2 regions of the Enterobacter pseudoroggenkampii genome follow, and region 1 is predicted to be linked to the other one. Evidence: predicted binding sites of a transcription regulator. Region 1 holds the regulator's gene; the other holds the start of a gene.

Region 1 (5,948 bases):
AAAGGGCTGCGCGCGCTGTGCGACGAACATCAGGCGCTGCTGGTCTTTGATGAAGTGCAGTGCGGAATGGGACGTACCGGCGATCTGTTCGCGTATATGCACTACGGCGTGACGCCGGATATTCTGACCAGTGCTAAAGCGCTCGGCGGCGGTTTCCCGGTGAGTGCGGTACTGACGACGCAGGAGATCGCCTCCGCGTTCCACGTCGGTTCTCACGGCTCCACCTACGGTGGTAACCCGCTGGCGAGCGCCGTGGCGGGTGCCGCGTTCGACATCATCAACACGCCAGAGGTGTTGAACGGCGTCAGCGCGAAGCGCGAGCTGTTCGTAAAACACCTGCAAAAGATTGACGAGCAGTACGATGTGTTCAGCGAGATCCGCGGGATGGGGTTATTGATTGGTGCCGAGCTGAAGCCGCAGTATAAGGGCCGCGCGCGCGACTTCCTGCACGCCGCCGCTCGCGAAGGGGTGATGGTGCTCAACGCCGGGCCGGACGTGATGCGCTTTGCACCGTCGCTGGTGGTGGAAGACAAAGACATTGAAGACGGGTTAACCCGGTTTGCCGCCGCGGTCGCGAAGATCGTAAAAGGTTAATACGCCGTCCGCTTCAACCTGCGGGTTAGCCAAATCCCGTGATGCGGACGCTGACGCCATGCCACCGACGAAATGGTGTGCATGGTGTTCAGATGCCCCAGTACGCGCTGCAAATGCTGCTCCAGGGTGCTCATTGGCCCGTGGGTTAACGTTTCCGGCGCTTCCAGAATGTTCGAATCTCCCGACTCACCCGGCGAGTCATACTCCAGACGCTGCTGACACCGCTGCAACGCAATTTCACACGACTGCAAATAGCGCTGCGCCAGATCCGGTGTCAGCATCGTGTGCTCGCGCGCCAGCGTGGTCATGGCGTTAATGTGCTCGACGATAAACTGGCTGTGCGTCACCCACAGCTTCATATCTGCCAGATAGTGCGAGTTAAAGCCCGGCTCCTGCATTGCCTGGTTGAGCGAGTTAAACAGGGCGTTGTGCGCCTGGTTGACCTTCATGCGCTGATACGCCAGCGGCGACGGCTGCGGGTCGTCGCTCAGGATCAGGCGAATGGCCTGCTGGTCGGCTTCCAGCGCGTCGTGGGCGTTCTGGCGCAGCAGTCCACTTTGCCACTGCGGCCACAGCCAGACCATGCCGCCAAAGGCAATCAGACAGCCGATCAGGGTATCAATCAGCCTGGCGACAATAAACTGTTCGCCATTGAGCGTGAGCAGCTGCAGGGTATATACCGCCGTCACCGTAAAGCCCACCATCGCCCAGCCGTAGTTTTTGCGGATAATCAGGTAGCTCACCAGCGTAACCGCCAGCATTCCTGCCAGAGTATAGCCTTCCGGCACGTGGAAGTGCAGCGTCACGCCCGCGATGATCAGCCCGGCCATCGTTCCGCCAGCCCGATGCAGAATACGCACCCGCGTGGCGCCATAGCCGTTCTGGGTGACAAACAGCACGGTCATTAAGATCCAGTAGGGTTTCGGCAGATGCAGCGCCATGCCCATCAGGCTGGCGGTACTGAGCATCACGCTAATACGTGCGGCGTTGCGCAGGGCGGACGATTTAAGAGAAAGATAGCTTTTGAGCGCGGGCAATAGCGGCAGCCGTTTCTGCTTATCCGCCATCAGGTCGCGCGGATAGAGCGGGCGCTGCGTGCGCAACACGCGGGCGATACGGCTGAAGTGCCAGGCGGCAAACTGGCCGACCGGGTTATCCGGATGCTGACGAGCGATTTTCTCCAGCGCGCCCAGCTGCTTATCCATGTTAAAGCGCGTCGGGTAGCGGTGATAGAGAATATCATCGGCCAGCACGCGCAGGCGTGCGGACACCGTCTGCGCGTTCCAGCGGATCACCGCTTCGGCGTGACTGCGCTCGACCAGCTTTTGTACCTCCTGCGGGTGGTGCAGGCTCACGGAGATATGCTCCTGCAGATCCAGCCCGACCTGGAAGGTGCGCAGCAGCCGTTTGTACTCGTGGTTCTTGTTGGCGGCGAGCATATGCAGCTGCTGATAGCACTGGCTTATCAGATCCACCACCTTCTGCTGGCGCGTCAGCAGGGGCGGTAAGGATTTTTCCGGATCGGTATGCTGGGTCAGCAGGGTGTATTTGGCTTCGCAGTAATCCGCAAGCTGCACATAGAGCAGGCTCAGGGATTCACGCAGCGGCTGCTCCCGCCACAGCCAGAACCAGAACCAGTTAAACAGGCCGTACCATAATGTCCCCAGGGCGTAGATCAGCAGCGGCTCCCACACCGGCATATTCCCGGCGAGGCTCAGCGTGAAAATGGCCGCAATCAGCGACGCGGGAAGCAAGCGGGCGTGCAGCGAACTGATTTCCGCCGTGACGCCGAGGGTCATCGCCAGCACAGTCAGGATCAGCGGCAGCGGGATATCCCGAGCCAGTAAAAGCTGTACGGCGAGGCTACAGCCCGCAAACAGGCAGCCGCCGATAATCAGGCGTTTGAAAAAGCGCTTATGCGGCGTGTCCAGACCGGCGATGTTGCAGCAGGCAGGCACGAGGGAAAACAGCAGACCTTGCTGAAGATGTCCGAGGATCAGGCCTATAGCCACGGGAAGACACAACACCAGCGTTTGTCGCAGTGCGTAGTTAACTTCCGGGTGATAGATCAGCCTGCGCCACATGGGGAGTAGAGACAAAAACGGCGTGACACCTTGCGATGGCACGCCGTTTAAGCGGAATTAACGCGTTCCGTAAACCACGATGGTTTTACCGTGGGCAGAGATCAGGTTTTGATCTTCCAGCATTTTCAGGATACGACCCACCGTTTCACGAGAGCAACCGACGATCTGACCAATTTCCTGACGGGTAATTTTAATTTGCATGCCGTCCGGGTGGGTCATAGCGTCTGGCTGTTTCGCCAGGTTCAGCAGGGTCTGTGCGATACGGCCAGTCACGTCCAGGAAGGCGAGGTTGCCCACTTTCTCTGAGGTGACCTGCAGACGGCGCGCCATCTGGGAAGAAAGACGCATCAGGATGTCAGGGTTAACCTGAATCAGCTGACGGAACTTCTTGTAAGAAATTTCAGCCACTTCACATGCTGTCTTTGCACGAACCCAGGCGCTACGTTCCTGGCCCTCTTCAAACAGGCCCAGTTCACCGATGAAATCGCCCTGGTTCAGATAAGAAAGGATCATCTCTTTCCCTTCTTCATCTTTGATCAGCACTGCCACCGAGCCTTTAACGATGTAATACAACGTTTCCGCTTTTTCACCCTGGTGAATCAGCGTGCTCTTTGATGGGTACTTATGAATGTGGCAATGAGACAAGAACCATTCGAGAGTCGGGTCTGTTTGCGGTTTGCCAAGCACCATGCGCTGTTATCCTCTGTTATAAGCTGTCACCAGAGTCATCAGATGCATCCGGACTCTGGGGTTGCAATCGAATTCTTACCCATACCCTGGGAAGTCGGCTACCGTAACGTTTCGCAGCCAGTAAAGTTTGATGTCCTCTGCATACATGTGTAACGTCAATGTATTACTGTAGCATCCAGAGTGTTTTAGCATAGCTTTCGCCGCGTGTCTCCTGGTGTCTCGCTTCAGCATGATGCAGGTCGCCTTCCATTGCGAGAAATGTAACGCACGCGTAATCTGTCACCAAAAATGCAACGTTGGAGTTTAAGAATATGCAAGCGCGCGTGAAATGGGTTGAAGGTTTAACGTTCCTGGGCGAGTCCGCGTCAGGACACCAGATTTTGATGGACGGTAACTCCGGCGATAAAGCGCCAAGCCCAATGGAAATGGTGCTGATGGCGGCAGGGGGATGCAGCGCCATTGACGTGGTGTCGATTCTGCAAAAAGGTCGTCATGACGTGACGGATTGTGAGGTTAAACTCACGTCAGAACGTCGCGAAGAGGCGCCACGCCTGTTCACCCATATTAATCTGCACTTTGTGGTCACCGGTAAAGAGTTGAAGGACGCAGCGGTCTCGCGTGCGGTGGATCTGTCTGCGGAGAAGTACTGCTCTGTGGCGTTAATGCTGGAGAAAGCGGTAAAAATCACGCATTCGTATGAAGTGATCGAGGCTTAATTATTGGGGCATCGTGCGTGTTGATGCCCTCACCCTAACCCTCTCCCACAGGGAGAGGGAACATGTTCACGCAATCTGCTTCCCTTCCATCAGTCGCTCCACCAGCGGCGTCATGATGAGCTCCATCGCCAGCCCCATTTTTCCGCCCGGCACGACTAACGTATTCATGTGCGAAATAAACGAGCCCTGCAGCATGGCCAGTAGCCAGGGGTAATCAATGCCTTCGAGATTGCGGAAATGGATCACCACAAAGCTCTCATCCAGAGACGGGATGCTTTTGGCCGCAAACGGGTTGGAGGTATCCACCGTCGGCACGCGCTGGAAGTTGATATGGGTGCGGGAGAACTGCGGCGTCAGGAAGTTGATGTAATCTTCCATGGAGCGCACCACCGAGTCCATCACCGCCTCTCGTGAATGGCCGCGCTCGCTCATGTCGCGCGTCAGCTTCTGGATCCACTCCAGGTTAACGATAGGGACCACGCCGACCAGCAGGTCCACGTGGCGCGCCACGTCGTGTTGAGGGGTGACCACGCCACCGTGCAATCCTTCGTAAAACAGTACGTCGGTGGGTTCCGGCAGCGGTTGCCACGGGGTGAACGTCCCCGGCACCTGATTCCAGGGAACGGCTTCATCATAGGTATGCAGATACTTGCGGGACTGCCCTTTGCCGCTCTGACCGTACTCTATAAAGGTTTGTTCCAGCAGGCCGAAGTCATTGGCTTCCGGGCCGAAATAGCTGATGTGTTTACCCAGATCGCGCGCTTTACGGATGGCCATATCCATCTCCGGACGCGTGTAGCGGTGAAAGCTGTCGCCTTCGACCTCCGCCGCACGAAGATTCAGCTGGGCGAAAATCTTGCGAAAGGCGAGGCTGGTGGTGGTGGTTCCCGCACCACTCGACCCCGTAACGGCAATAACCGGATGTCTGGCAGACATAGCAACTCCCTGACTGAAAAGGGTGGAAGATCAGCCGTGAAACGCGTTGCGGGGCATGATATTGACCGTCTCATGCAGTTCTGACCACACCAGCACCACGTCGCCGCTTTTCAGCTGGCGCTTAACATCGTTGACCTTTTGCTCAAGCGAGCGTTCCTGTTCACCATAATCGGTGCCTTCGCGTAATACAAAGCTTTCAATCAGATTATCGAGTGTTTCGGGAGCCAGATCCTGCCAGGGAATAATCATTTTGCACCGTCCAGATAAGGGGTTAGCCAGTCAGGAATACGCGTCTCAAGCCACATTTTCGGGCGGCGCAGCGTACCGCCGATAAACCCGACGTGGCCGCCGTGCTCGGTCAACTGATAGTGAACGTTGTCGGGCAGGAATTCCTGAGCGGGGATCGAGTGATGATCCATAAACGGGTCATCTTTGGCATGAATGATCAGCGTCGGCTGCGTGATCTTGCTGAGCAGCGGCATGGCGCTGCACTGACGATAATAGTCAATCGCATCGGCGAAGCCGTGGATTTTCGCGGTGATCAGGTCGTCGAACTCGCGAATACGGCGCACCTTTTTCAGCTGACGCAGGCTGACCGGCAGGGTATCCGGGTAGGCTTTCAGCTTACGCGCCGCGTTGGCCTTCAGCAGGTTGAGCAGGTAGCGCTGATAGACGCGGGAAAAGCCTTTATCCATGTGGTAGCTGCACTGCTCCAGCATAAACGGTGCGGAGACAATGACGGCGGCATCCAGCGGGACGGTTTCACCCTCTTTGGCTAGCAGGCAGGCCAGCATATTGCCGCCCAGCGAGTAGCCCACCGCGGCGGTCGGCACGGTGCCAAAGTTGTCCCGCAGCCAGTGTAAAAACCACGTTCCGTCTTCGGTTTCACCCGAGTGATAAATGCGTTTCTGACGATTCGGTTCGCCGC
Region 2 (5,948 bases), on a different contig from region 1:
CCTTTCTTCACGTGGCCCAGGGCAACGTGGCCCATTTCATGGCCGATGACCGCTTCCACTTCGTTGTCGGTCATCATGTCCATCAGCCCGCTATAGACGCGGATGCAGCCGTTCGCCATCGCGAAGGCGTTCACGTCTTTCGCCATGTACACCTTGTAGTTCACCGGCTGGCCGTTGATGTTGTCGCCCAGCGCAGAAGCAATCTTATTCAGACGCTGCGTGTAGGTACTGTTAGCCGGCGCAAGCGTGGCTTTTCCGTCCATATCTTTACAGGCCTGGTCGCTCAGCGCTTTCACCTGCGCATCGCTCAGGGAATAGGCCTGAAAGGCCTCTGCGCCTGACGTCATCAGACCGTTAGAATCCATATTCTGACAGCCGCTCAGCAGGAGCGTTGTACCCAGGGCCAGCACTATTGCACGCATTTTCATGAGGTTGCTTCCGTACTCGTTAATCTGAATAAAATCCGAAAAGTGCACCGTCAGCGAAGCCGGTGTCGGGCTAAGTATAAGGAATATCGACAGAGCCGGGCGAGCAGATTGCGCAACATGCGAGCATGATCCAGAGATTTCTTAACAAGCAAAAGAATGCTCCATGTACATGACTTGCGGCTTGGGTTACATTGTTGGCACTTTTTTCCGGCGTAGCCCAAAACGCGCTGTCGTCAAGGGCATGGCCTTTAACAGTCCGATCTGGAGTTAAAATGTCCTCACGTAAAGAGCTTGCTAATGCTATTCGTGCGCTGAGCATGGACGCAGTACAGAAAGCCAAATCCGGCCACCCAGGGGCCCCTATGGGTATGGCTGATATCGCCGAAGTCCTGTGGCGCGATTTCCTGAACCACAACCCGCAGAACCCGTCATGGGCTGACCGCGACCGTTTCGTACTGTCTAACGGCCACGGCTCTATGCTGATCTATAGCCTGCTGCACCTCACCGGCTACGATCTGCCAATTGAAGAGCTGAAAAACTTCCGTCAGCTGCACTCTAAAACTCCAGGTCACCCGGAAGTGGGCTACACCGCTGGCGTAGAAACCACCACCGGTCCGCTGGGTCAGGGTATTGCTAACGCTGTGGGTATGGCGATTGCTGAGAAGACGCTGGCGGCGCAGTTCAACCGTCCTGGTCACGACATCGTTGACCACTTCACCTATGCGTTCATGGGCGACGGCTGCATGATGGAAGGCATTTCTCACGAAGTGTGCTCCCTGGCAGGTACCCTGAAGCTGGGCAAACTGGTTGCGTTCTATGACGACAACGGTATCTCCATCGACGGTCACGTTGAAGGCTGGTTCACCGACGACACCGCTAAACGTTTCGAAGCCTACGGCTGGCACGTTGTGCGTGGCGTTGATGGCCACGATGCTGACTCGATTAAACGTGCAGTAGAAGAAGCGCGCGCGGTGACGGACAAGCCGTCCCTGCTGATGTGCAAAACCATCATCGGCTTCGGTTCGCCGAACAAAGCGGGTACGCACGACTCCCACGGCGCGCCGCTGGGCGACGCGGAAATCGCACTGACCCGCGAAGCGCTGGGCTGGAAACACCCTGCATTCGAAATCCCATCTGAGATCTACGCTCAGTGGGATGCAAAAGAAGTGGGCCAGGCGAAAGAAGCGGCCTGGAACGAGAAGTTCGCTGCTTACGCGAAAGCGTTCCCGCAGGAAGCGGCTGAATTCACCCGTCGTATGAAAGGCGACATGCCGTCTGACTTCGACGCGAAAGCGAACGAGTTCATCGCTAAGCTGCAGGCGAACCCGTCTAAAATCGCGAGCCGTAAAGCGTCTCAGAATGCGATTGAAGCGTTTGGTCCTCTGCTGCCTGAATTCCTCGGCGGCTCCGCTGACCTGGCACCATCTAACCTGACCCTGTGGTCCGGTTCTAAGCCAATCAACGAAGACACTGCCGGTAACTACATCCATTACGGTGTACGTGAATTCGGTATGACTGCGATTGCCAACGGTATCTCTCTGCACGGTGGTTTCCTGCCGTACACCTCTACATTCCTGATGTTCGTTGAATATGCACGTAACGCCGTGCGTATGGCCGCGCTGATGAAACAGCGTCAGGTGATGGTCTACACCCACGACTCCATCGGTCTGGGCGAAGACGGTCCAACTCACCAGCCGGTAGAGCAGGTGGCTTCCCTGCGCGTGACCCCGAACATGAGCACATGGCGTCCGTGTGACCAGGTTGAATCCGCGGTAGCGTGGAAATACGGCGTTGAGCGTCAGGACGGTCCAACCGCGCTGATCCTCTCCCGTCAGAACCTGGCGCAGCAGGAGCGTACCCCTGAGCAGTTGGCGAACATCGCTCGCGGTGGTTACGTGCTGAAAGATAGCGCGGGCCAGCCAGAGCTGATCTTCATCGCCACCGGTTCTGAAGTTGAACTGGCTGTGGCAGCGTGGGAAAAACTGACTGCCGAAGGCGTGAAGGCGCGCGTGGTTTCCATGCCGTCTACCGACGCGTTCGACAAGCAGGATGCCGCTTACCGTGAATCCGTGCTGCCTAAAGCGGTCTCCGCTCGCGTGGCAGTGGAAGCGGGTATCGCTGACTACTGGTTCAAATACGTGGGCCTGAACGGCGCTATCGTCGGTATGACCACCTTCGGTGAGTCTGCTCCGGCAGAGCAGCTGTTCGAAGAATTCGGCTTCACCGTTGAGAACGTTGTCGCGAAAGCGAAAGAACTGCTGTAATCGTTTGTACGGTGCGGGCTGATGCCCTCACCCCAGCCCTCTCCCACCGGGAGAGGGTGCAAACACTAAAAACGGTAACCTCTCGGTTACCGTTTTGCTTTTACCTCGCCGTAAATTATTCCACCTAAAATGTGACGCAAGTCATATAGCTCGCTTATTCATCTGGACAGACATTCCTTTTATTCCCCGATTCGCTTATTCTTGCTGAAGCGTTTCAGTCGATTAAATGTTCGACAATTGACCAATCAATCGCAGTTTGTGACAGCAAGGATTCCCCTTCGGGCGTAGCTGGATTACTCTTTCAGCCACCTCAAACTCAGGGATTGCTTTGCAGGAGATCTATGACCGTACGCGTAGCGATTAATGGCTTCGGTCGCATCGGACGTAATGTGGTTCGTGCTTTGTATGAATCCGGACGTCGGGCGGAAATAACCGTGGTGGCAATCAATGAACTGGCGGATGCTACGGGCATGGCGCATTTGTTGAAATACGACACCAGCCACGGACGCTTTGCCTGGGATGTGCGCCAGGAAAGAGATCAGCTCTTTGTGGGTGATGACGCTATTCGTGTGCTGCATGAGAACAGCATCTCCGGGCTACCCTGGCGTGAACTGGGTGTGGATGTGGTGCTTGACTGTACCGGTGTCTACGGCAATCGCGAGCATGGCGAAGCGCATCTGGCTGCCGGCGCGAAAAAAGTCCTGTTTTCTCATCCCGGCAGTAACGACCTCGACGCGACCGTCGTGTTTGGCGTCAACCAGCATGAGCTGCAGGCCGAACACCGCATTGTTTCCAACGCCTCCTGTACCACCAACTGCATTATTCCGGTCATCAAACTGTTAGACGATGCGTATGGCATTGAATCCGGCACCGTGACCACGATTCACTCCGCCATGCACGATCAGCAGGTTATCGACGCCTACCATCCGGATTTACGACGCACTCGCGCGGCGAGCCAGTCAATCATTCCGGTGGATACGAAACTGGCGGCAGGGATCACCCGAATTTTTCCGCAGTTTAATGACCGGTTTGAAGCGATTGCCGTGCGTGTTCCAACGATTAACGTCACTGCAATCGACCTCAGCGTGACGGTGAAAAAACCGGTAAAAGCCTGTGAAGTCAACCTGTTGCTGCAAAAAGCGGCACAGGGGGCATTTCATGGTATAGTTGACTATACGGAATTACCGTTGGTCTCAGTAGATTTTAACCACGACCCGCACAGCGCCATCGTTGATGGCACGCAAACGAGGGTTAGTGGTGCACACCTTATCAAGACGCTGGTCTGGTGTGATAACGAATGGGGCTTTGCTAACCGAATGCTCGACACCACGTTAGCAATGGCCGCTCAAGGTTTCAGGTAAGGCGCATCGTGCGTCTGCAAAACTTTAAGAATCAACGAGAGGATTCACCATGTCTGTAATTAAGATGACCGATCTGGATCTGGCTGGTAAACGCGTTTTCATCCGTGCCGATCTGAACGTACCGGTTAAAGATGGCAAAGTGACCAGCGACGCGCGTATCCGTGCATCTCTGCCAACCATCGAACTGGCTCTGAAGCAGGGCGCGAAAGTGATGGTCACCTCCCACCTGGGTCGTCCAACTGAAGGCGAGTACAACGAAGAGTTCTCTCTGCTGCCAGTGGTTAATTACCTGAAAGACAAACTGTCCAACCCGGTTCGCCTGGTGAAAGATTACCTGGACGGCGTTGACGTTGCAGCCGGTGAACTGGTTGTTCTGGAAAACGTTCGCTTCAACAAAGGCGAAAAGAAAGACGACGAAACCCTGTCCAAAAAATATGCTGCACTGTGCGACGTATTCGTGATGGATGCCTTCGGTACGGCTCACCGCGCGCAGGCGTCAACCCACGGTATCGGTAAATTCGCAGACGTAGCGTGTGCCGGTCCTCTGCTGGCTGACGAACTGGAAGCGCTGGGTAAAGCACTGAAAGAACCTGCTCGTCCAATGGTGGCTATCGTTGGTGGTTCTAAAGTTTCTACCAAACTGACCGTTCTGGATTCTCTGTCTAAAATCGCTGACCAGCTGATCGTTGGCGGTGGTATCGCGAACACCTTCGTTGCCGCTCAGGGCCACAACGTGGGTAAATCCCTGTACGAAGCAGACCTGGTTGACGAAGCCAAACGCCTGCTGAGCACCTGCGATATCCCGGTTCCAACTGACGTTCGCGTCGCGACCGAGTTCTCCGAAACCGCAACCGCGACTCTGAAGTCTGTAAACGACATCAAAGATGAAGAGCAGATTTTGGACCTGGGCGACGTTTCTGCACAGAAACTGGCTGAAATCCTCAAAAACGCAAAAACTATCCTGTGGAACGGTCCGGTGGGTGTGTTCGAATTCCCGAACTTCCGCAAAGGGACTGAAATCGTTGCTAAGGCTATCGCAGACAGCGAAGCGTTCTCTATCGCAGGCGGTGGTGACACCCTGGCAGCAATCGACCTGTTCGGTATCGCTGACAAGATCTCCTACATCTCCACTGGTGGCGGCGCATTCCTCGAATTCGTGGAAGGCAAAGTACTGCCAGCAGTAGCAATGCTCGAAGAGCGCGCTAAGAAGTAAGCCATTCAAGGGCAGGGAAACCTGCCCAATTTTCAGCGCGCTTTTAAGAGCTCGCACCTTTTCTAACGGCCGAAGATACAGGACTAAGCAACATGTCTAAAATTTTTGATTTCGTAAAACCTGGCGTTATCACTGGTGATGACGTACAGAAAGTGTTCCAGGTAGCTAAAGAAAACAACTTCGCTCTGCCAGCAGTTAACTGCGTGGGTACCGACTCCATCAACGCCGTACTGGAAACTGCTGCTAAAGTTAAAGCTCCAGTTATCGTTCAGTTCTCTAACGGCGGCGCTGCGTTCATCGCAGGTAAAGGCGTGAAAACTGACATTCCTCAGGGGGCTGCAATCCTGGGTGCTATCTCTGGTGCGCACCACGTACACCAGATGGCCGAACACTACGGTGTTCCAGTTATCCTGCACACTGACCACTGCGCGAAGAAACTGCTGCCGTGGATCGACGGTCTGCTAGACGCGGGTGAAAAACACTTCGCGGCAACCGGTAAGCCACTGTTCTCTTCTCACATGATCGACCTGTCTGAAGAGTCACTGCACGAAAACATCGAAATCTGCTCCAAATACCTGGCGCGCATGGCCAAAATGGACATGACCCTGGAAATCGAACTGGGTTGCACCGGCGGTGAAGAAGACGGCGTGGACAACAGCCACATGGACGCTTCTGCACTGTA

What was found. Region 1 encodes CRP, which controls carbon source genes, mostly activating them, when cyclic AMP is high. Its sites were predicted from a motif close to ATGTGANNNNNNTCACAT; they were not measured.
Region 2: epd (erythrose-4-phosphate dehydrogenase) is a predicted target of CRP. The motif match lies at 2,822-2,839, and genes of this name have one in related genera.

What each region holds. Positions count from the first base shown of each region.
Region 1 covers NZ_JAPMLV010000007.1:136,142-142,089, forward strand. Annotated here, with positions in the region: gene argD (bifunctional acetylornithine/succinyldiaminopimelate transaminase) at 1-594, shown strand, start outside; gene OTG14_RS21140 (YccS/YhfK family putative transporter) at 591-2,678, opposite strand; gene crp (cAMP-activated global transcriptional regulator CRP) at 2,736-3,368, opposite strand; gene OTG14_RS21150 (OsmC family protein) at 3,680-4,084, shown strand; gene OTG14_RS21155 (phosphoribulokinase) at 4,151-5,020, opposite strand; gene OTG14_RS21160 (YheU family protein) at 5,051-5,269, opposite strand; gene OTG14_RS21165 (hydrolase) at 5,266-5,948, opposite strand, start outside.
Region 2 covers NZ_JAPMLV010000005.1:89,674-95,621, reverse strand. Annotated here, with positions in the region: gene loiP (metalloprotease LoiP) at 1-428, opposite strand, end outside; gene tkt (transketolase) at 701-2,692, shown strand; gene epd (erythrose-4-phosphate dehydrogenase) at 3,034-4,053, shown strand; gene pgk (phosphoglycerate kinase) at 4,103-5,266, shown strand; gene fbaA (class II fructose-bisphosphate aldolase) at 5,359-5,948, shown strand, end outside.